Regions from separate parts of the Paenibacillus sp. sptzw28 genome, predicted to be linked through region 1. Evidence: riboswitches for the same ligand, from Rfam matches in the RefSeq annotation. Region 1 holds a riboswitch; the other holds the start of a gene.

Region 1 (3,772 bases):
AAGCGGGATCGCCGCAGATGCGGTGCCGCTAGCCACGGTTTGTCCGTTCACCGTGACGGTCGCGTTCGGATCCGCCAACGTTGGCGTCATCGTCACGCTCGTTACGCTGTTGGCCACGGTTGCGCCGTAGCTCTGCGTGCCGCTGCTGAACGCGGGGCTAAGCGTTCCTTGCGACAGCGACAAGCCGCTTAATTCGGCGTTGCTGCTCGGCGGACGGGTGACCGTCACCGTATACAGCTTCTGCGTCGTCCCGTCTTCCGCCGTGACGATGACCTTGATAATATTGTCGCCCACGTTCAAGGGAACGGTCGATGGCGTTCCGCTGGCGACAACCTTGCCGTTCACCGTTACCGTCGCACCCGGGTCCGCCGCCGTCGGCGTCACGTCCACGCTGGTGATGCTATTGGCCACGGTGGCCGAATAGCCTGTCACCCCGCTGCTGAACGCCGGGCTCAGCGTACCTTGCGACAGCGCCAAATTGCTTAAATCCGCATCGGTGCTCGCCTGCCGGTACACAATGACGGAGTACGTCTTGCGCATCGTCCCCGCCGCCGATGTTACGACCACCTTAATGGTATTGGCCCCCACATTGAGGGAAACCGGCGAGGAGGCGCTGCCGCTCGCCACGCTCTGTCCGTTGACCATCACCGTCGCGTTCGGGTCGGAGGTCGTCGGGGTAAGCTGCATGCTCGTCACGCTATGGGCCACCGTCGCCGAATAGTCCGTCGTCCCACTGTCGAACGCCGGCGTCAGTGCGCCTTGCGACAGCGTCAAATTGCTTAAATTCACATCCTGCTCCGACACGGTAACCGTGCTCGTATCCGTATAGTGTCCGTCGTCCGTCGTAGCGGTAATGATCGCCGTTCCCGGACCGACCGGCGTGACGACGCCGTTCTGGTCTACTGTCGCCACCGCAGGCGTATCCGATACCCAGCGCACATTCTTGTTGCTTGCCGTGCTCGGCAGCACTGCCGCGCTTAGCTGTCCCGTGCTTCCGCCCTGTACCAGCGAAAGGGCCGACGGCGTCACGTCGACGCCTGTCGCGGGGATATAGTAATTGATCCGCAGAATCGGTCGCTTCGTGGAGTCGGAATATTCAGAGGAAGCGAATCCTTTATAGTTCGCTACATTCGTAGCTTCGTCTTGATCGACAATTTCCACGCCGTAGTTCGGCTTGCCGCCTTCGACCCACTGCCGCACCGTACCGGTCAACGTAAAGGTTTTCCAGGTGTTAGGCGTGTAGCTGACCGATTGGATGTCGACCGTCGCGGCGTCGTATAAGGGCTGGTTGTTCCATGTTGTTTCGCCAGCCGATGCAGCAGTCCCGCTCTTGTTCCCTTCCACCCAAGGCTCGAGAATCTCCCGCGCGCCCATGGAGACGGTATTGTTGACTCCTTCAACGAGATAAAGCTCCAGCGTCGCGCTTGTAATAATGGCATTGGAGGGGATCGACGACACGTCGAATTTGTGCAACGCCCTCTTTCTGTCATTCACATAAGCTTGAACTCGTCCAACATATGTCAAGTTGGAAGCGCCCCAGTTCGTATCAGGATACGACGTATATTCGTGGACACTGGTATCGTCTGTACCGACATACCCGTTCAGCCCTTGCTGCAGCACGACCTGCGTCGTCGTGACCGGCTTGTCGCTCGCAGCGGGGGCTCTGACGGTTACCGTGCTTGTCGCCGTTAACCCGTCCGCCGTCGTCGCTGTGATCGTGGCATTCCCGAGGTTGGCGCCCGGCGTCACGTATCCATTCGCGTCCACCGCCGCGACCGAAGAATCGCTGGACGTCCACGTCACATTCTGGTCGGTGGCATTATCCGGGGTAAAGTCAGCCTTCAGTTGGGTACCGCTTCCCCCTTGTATCAGGGTCAATTGTGACGGGGTGACGGTCAAGCCCGTCGCCGGTACGGTGTAGGTGACCGTCAGCTTGGGGCGAAGGGACTGCGTATCATAATCTTCGTGGTAAAATCCTTTGTTCCATTCCGTCGTATCGGAGGACGTATCCCTCCGCATCATGATCCCGTAATTCACCGCACTTCCGCTGACCCACTGCTGCGCCATGCCGGTCAAGTCGAATTGCGACCATGAATTAAGCGCGTAGCTGCTGGTCATTTGCGTCGAGAACGGCGCTGAATCATAGATTGGAGTGGCTACCGCGTTGTTCCAGGTAAGCGTATTCTCCTGCCAATCCTTCGTTACCTTATGGATCGCTATCGGGGCATTAAAATTCCCTCCTGGGGGAGACGAAAATATATACAATTCCAACTTAGCGCTGGTAATTGTTGCGTTTTGCGGTATGGAAGAAAGATTGAACTGGAGGAAAGAAAATCTTTGCTGGCTTGTCCCTCCTTGATAGTTGCCGATGTTTATATAGTCGTTGTAATTAGTAGTTGGATCATTCTGAACGGCGTATGCGCTCTTCATGTTCGTATACCCGTTAAGACCGGCCTGCAACACACTCGTCACAGGCGTCGCGGCTGCAGATACGTTATCGGGGGACATCAGCAAAGAGCTAAACGCCGACAATACCATCAGTCCGCTGAGCGCTGCGGAAACGACGCGTTTCAATATATGATTTCGTTTTCGTTTGAAAATCTGCAATTTCATCCCTCCGTAATATAGTTCTGAGATTTCTGTTGTCGCGGAGAACGGGTATGCTCGCACCGCAGGCAATCTTCGATGAGACGGTCGTCCCGGCCATTTAGCGACAAGCTTGTTCGCCTGTTCCTTTGTTTGTTATAATCGCCTCCTTATCATCCACGACCTGCTTGGCTGATCGATTTGCACCTCCGCTGCTGGAAAGGCAGAGCTTTTCATGTCGTGATTTGGGTTTAAACGTGTGCGGGCCAACCTTCGCGTTTCTTCACTCAAATCACCCCTTTCAAGAAAAAAAAGAAACCCCCGTCCAGAGATGCCTGATTAGACGGAGGTTTCCTCCGTATTCGGTAGCTGGCTGGCATCATTGGATGCATTTGATCCAATTAAGCCCCTGTAGCTTTGCGTCGCCACTTTTCAGTGGGTTTGCCTTTATCGTACGATGTTTGCAATTGTGAGCAGGCAAGATAAGGGATTTCCTCGCCTGACAGTCCTTCCGGATATCCGTACCGTCCCATCGTTCCGCCCAACACCGGGTGCAGCTTCATCAAGTTCCACTGCATCTTGATTAGCGGCCCCCGCTTCTGGAGGACAGCGGACGGAATCATCAATATCGTTGAAGGATAAAGGGTATTGACCTTTTCAATTTGTTCCAATATTTAACTCAACCCGTGTATATTAAGTTTTATCATGTTCCTCTTTTTTTGGGGATGGCTTTTTTAGACATGTCGGGATGGATTTTTTGGAAGTTCGGTTTAGGAAAAAGACCGGATCACGAAAAAAAAGCGCGCTTCGCGAGCAGGGCACCCAAAAAGACGGCTATGGCCGGGATTCGATAGTTTGATTCACATTTTTTGTTTATTGCTGATCAGAAACCCGGCTGATGTTTTCTTTTCATATACTCGGCGTAACTCGCTTGCCAGGATTCGTTTACTTGCTCCGGCGTTTTATCGCCCCAGTCCTACGTATACAAACCGACCGCCATCACGTCCCGGTCTCCGAGCGGAATCACGAAAGCGCCTATATCTTCCGGCTTCATGCGGTATTTCGTTACCAATTCGCCAACAATCCATTCTCCGTTATAAACGATTGCGGCCTTGCCCTCCGCCAGCCGGATGGGATGGATGGAAAATTCATGGCAGCGGCCTGTCACCATTGAGCCCTTCATAAG
Region 2 (3,772 bases), 460 kb from region 1:
AATCGGTCGCTTCGTGGAGTCGGAATATTCAGAGGAAGCGAATATTTTATAGTTCGCTACATTCGTAGCTTCGTCTTGATCGACAATTTCCACGCCGTAGTTCGGCTTGCCGCCTTCGACCCACTGCCGCACCGTACCGGTCAACGTAAAGGTTTTCCAGGTGTTAGGCGTGTAGCTGACCGATTGGATGTCGACCGTCGCGGCGTCGTATAAGGGCTGGTTGTTCCATGTTGTTTCGCCAGCCGATGCAGCAGTCCCGCTCTTGTTCCCTTCCACCCAAGGCTCGAGAATCTCCCGCGCGCCCATGGAGACGGTATTGTTGGCTGCGTCGAGGAGATAAAGCTCCAGCGTCGCGCTTGTAATAATGGCATTGGCGGGGATGGACGACATGTCGAATTTGTGCAACGCCCTCTTTCTGTCATTCACATAAGCCGCAACACGGCCAACATATGTCCGGTCGTAAGCGCCCCAGTTGGTATCAGGATAGGTATTATATTCGTGGACACTGGTATCGTCTGTACCGACATACCCGTTCAGCCCTTGCTGCAGCACGACCTGCGTCGTAGTGACCGGCTTGTCGCTCGCAGCGGGGGCTCTGACGGTTACCGTGCTTGTCGCCGTTAACCCGTCCGCCGTCGTCGCTGTGATCGTGGCATTCCCGAGGTTGGCGCCCGGCGTCACGTATCCATTCGCGTCCACCGCCGCGACCGAAGAATCGCTGGACGTCCACGTCACACTCTGATCCGTGGCATTATCCGGTGTAAAGTCGGCTTTCAGCCTGGTGCCGCTTCCTCCCTGGATTAGGGTAAGCTCCGCAGGCGCAACGGTGAAGTCCGTAGCCGGTACGCTATATGTGATCGTTAATTTGGGACGGGTGGTTCCTTCGCTGGAATCGAATCCCTTGTTGAAATCTGACGCATCCGTGGAATTATCTCTCTTAAGCATGATTCCGTAGTTCGCTGCCGTTCCAGACACCCACTGCTGCGTCAGACCCAGCACATCGAATGCATTCCAGGAACCGTTCGCAACGCTTGTCGTCATCTGGCTTGAAATTGGCGTCGTGTTATAGATTGGGGTGCTTACCGCGTTGTTCCAGGTAAGCGTATTCTCCTGCCAATCCTTTGTCACTTGATGGATAGCGATTGGCACATTGGTGGTTCCTATGTTGCTGCTCACCCTGGCATCATTTAAGTACAGCTCCAGCTTCGCGCTCGTAATCTCGGCGTTCTGCGGGATGGACGCAAGATCGAATTGGAGAAACGTATATCTCTGCCCGGTCGCCAAATTACCAATGATAAGCGCTGCTGAATTGCCAAAGTTCGTTGTTCCCTGTTCTTGCGCGACGAGCGCATCCTTCATAGCGGTATACCCGTTAGTCCAGTACTGCAACACCCTCGTCACAGGCGTTGCCGCCGCAGCTGCGGAGGTGGGGGACAAAAGTAAGGATGCAACCGCTGAAAATACCATGAGTCCGCTGAGTGTTGCGGAAACGATGCGTCTGAATAACCCGATTCGTTTTCGTTGAGTAAATTGCATGATGGAAACCCTCCGTAATTTTTTTGTTATCCCCAAGCCGGAAACAGACAGGCGTTATGATTCGAGGAGAAGATTTTCAAATCCCCGTATCACGGCTATGCCTGCCCGCATTCCGTTATCGTAATAATGCCTCCTTCATATCTCCGGATCGCTTGGCCGATAATCAGCATATCCCGTCCATCCGTTAGCGGATAAATAACTCCGGCGTTGACGTGAAGCGGCATAAATAAGTGTGCTGGTAACCTTATCTTTCAGCTGCATCACCCCTTTCAAATAACAGAAACCCCCGTCTACTGTTGCTAAATAGACGGGGGTTTCCGCCGTATTCGGTAACTGGCTGGCATGTTGGATGCATTCGATCCACTTAAGCCCCTATAGCTTTGCGTCACCACCTTTCAGTGGCTTTGCCGTTGTCGTACGAAGTATTTAATTGTCGTTTACTGCGTTGGTTGACTGTCGAATACGAATTAGTTAACTTGAACCGTGTATATACGTTTTACCATGATCTTCTTTTTTTTTGGATGGCTTTTTTTAAAATCATGAGATGGATTTTTTGGATTTTCAGTTGAGCGAAACGTTTCAATCGGACTTTTCCGGACAGAAAAAAACCGGTCACATTCAGTGTGGACCGGGTCTATCATTAACGCGGCAACTGGGCCGGCCTGTCGAACAGTAATCCGACGAGAGGCTTTAGTGCCTTGACTCGTCCCTAAATAGAGTTGCAGGACGAGAACGGACTTGTTCATTTCTGTAACGAAATGAGAAAACAGCGCACCACGCTGCTGTCAAATTGCGTTCCGCAATTTTTAACAAGCTCGAACCTCGCCTCTTCCTCCGTCATGACGGTAGGGCCGCTTGGAAATCATACTGTCATAGGCCTCGATAACGGCGCATATGCGGGCAAGATAGGGGATTTCTTCGCCGGACAAGCCTTCCGGATACCCTTTACCGTCCCATCTCTCATGATGGTAACGAACGACCGCGATAACTTCGGGGTCCTGTATCGAGAGATTTTCAAGCAGTTCGGCACCCAATTGCGGATGCAGCCGCATTAAGTTTAACCGCATTGGGTTAAGCGGTTTCCTATTGCGGAGCACTTCGCCCGGAATCATGGTTTTGCCCACATCATGCAGGAAACAACCGCGTATCAGAGCAGTCGTGTCTCGGGAGTCAAGTCCGAAAGATGCAGCCGCATTCCCGGCTAAAAGGGCGACTCTTTCCGAATGTCGAAAGGTGTCCGGGCATTTTCTTTGCAAGAATCCCATCCATTTGTCCACGGTTAACGATTGAGCTTTGCTGCTTAAGGTTCGAATAGCAGTGCCGGTTTCACTGATCATTCGTCCTTCCCCTTTCTCGTAAGAAACCGCATTGAATATAAAGAGGAACCTGACTTATCAATTGTTCCATTCATTAATTTGTACCATGCTCAATCCGTTTTTTGGATGGATTTTTTAAAACTAGTGGGATGGATTTTTTGTCTGCCACCAATCAAAACCCCGGCTGATGCTTCCGGGTCATATACTCGGCGTACACGATTTGCCAGGATGGGATTATTTGCTCCGGCGTTACATATCCATCAGACCATGATTTCTCCTTTTTGTTCCCGATACTGGGATGGATACATTCCTGTTTCACGTTTGAAAATCCGGCTGAAATAGTTTGGGTCAGGATACCCGACGAGTTCTGCAATATCTTTGGCGAGCCAACCCGGATGTTCCACCAATAGTTTCTTGGCCGTCTCGATTCGGAGCCTCACGATATATTTGGCGGGCGAGAGCCCTTTGTATTTGATGAAAACTTTACTCAGGTAAGAAGGCACAAGACCGAATCTCTCAGACAGCGTTTGATGATTAATTTGCTCTGTGTAATGTTCCAGCAGAAACTGTTCGATTTTTTCCGCCAATTTATCGTTCTCCCTCTCGCCTTTATCGTTCTTGTTATAAAAGGAGAGGAAGTCAATAATTGTGCACGTATAATTGAAAATTGCTTGGTAATCCTTTGATTGCAGGACCATCTGGTTCACATCGATTTCGAGCATTTCGCCGGTGTAATAAGCAGCTTTCCCCGTATGCTGGGATAGGAGCGTTAAAATTCGCTGCAGCTTTCTTTCCAGAATGTTCTGCCTCAGAGGTCTTTGCTTCCATTTTGCAAGCAGTAATTGAATCTCTGCCTTGAACAGATTGATGTTTTCCCGCTCCAAAGCCGCTGCGAGCTTCCGTTCCATAGACGGATCGGA

What was found. Region 1 has a riboswitch for cyclic di-GMP ahead of KZ483_RS02075 (cadherin-like beta sandwich domain-containing protein). Riboswitches for the same ligand answer to the same signal wherever they lie in the genome.
Region 2: linked by a shared signal. The riboswitch ahead of KZ483_RS28855 (F-box protein) and the one ahead of KZ483_RS02075 (cadherin-like beta sandwich domain-containing protein) in region 1 are both predicted to bind cyclic di-GMP.

What each region holds. Positions count from the first base shown of each region.
Region 1 covers NZ_CP080545.1:443,577-447,348, reverse strand. The annotation lists gene KZ483_RS02075 (cadherin-like beta sandwich domain-containing protein) at 1-2,607, opposite strand, end outside; cyclic di-GMP riboswitch class I at 2,948-3,042, opposite strand; gene KZ483_RS02070 (hypothetical protein) at 3,563-3,757, opposite strand; gene KZ483_RS02065 (hypothetical protein) at 3,766-3,772, opposite strand, start outside.
Region 2 covers NZ_CP080545.1:6,079,625-6,083,396, forward strand. The annotation lists gene KZ483_RS28190 (cadherin-like beta sandwich domain-containing protein) at 1-1,536, opposite strand, end outside; gene KZ483_RS28855 (F-box protein) at 1,632-1,760, opposite strand; cyclic di-GMP riboswitch class I at 1,862-1,955, opposite strand; gene KZ483_RS28195 (HD-GYP domain-containing protein) at 2,343-2,873, opposite strand; gene KZ483_RS28200 (response regulator) at 3,113-3,772, opposite strand, start outside.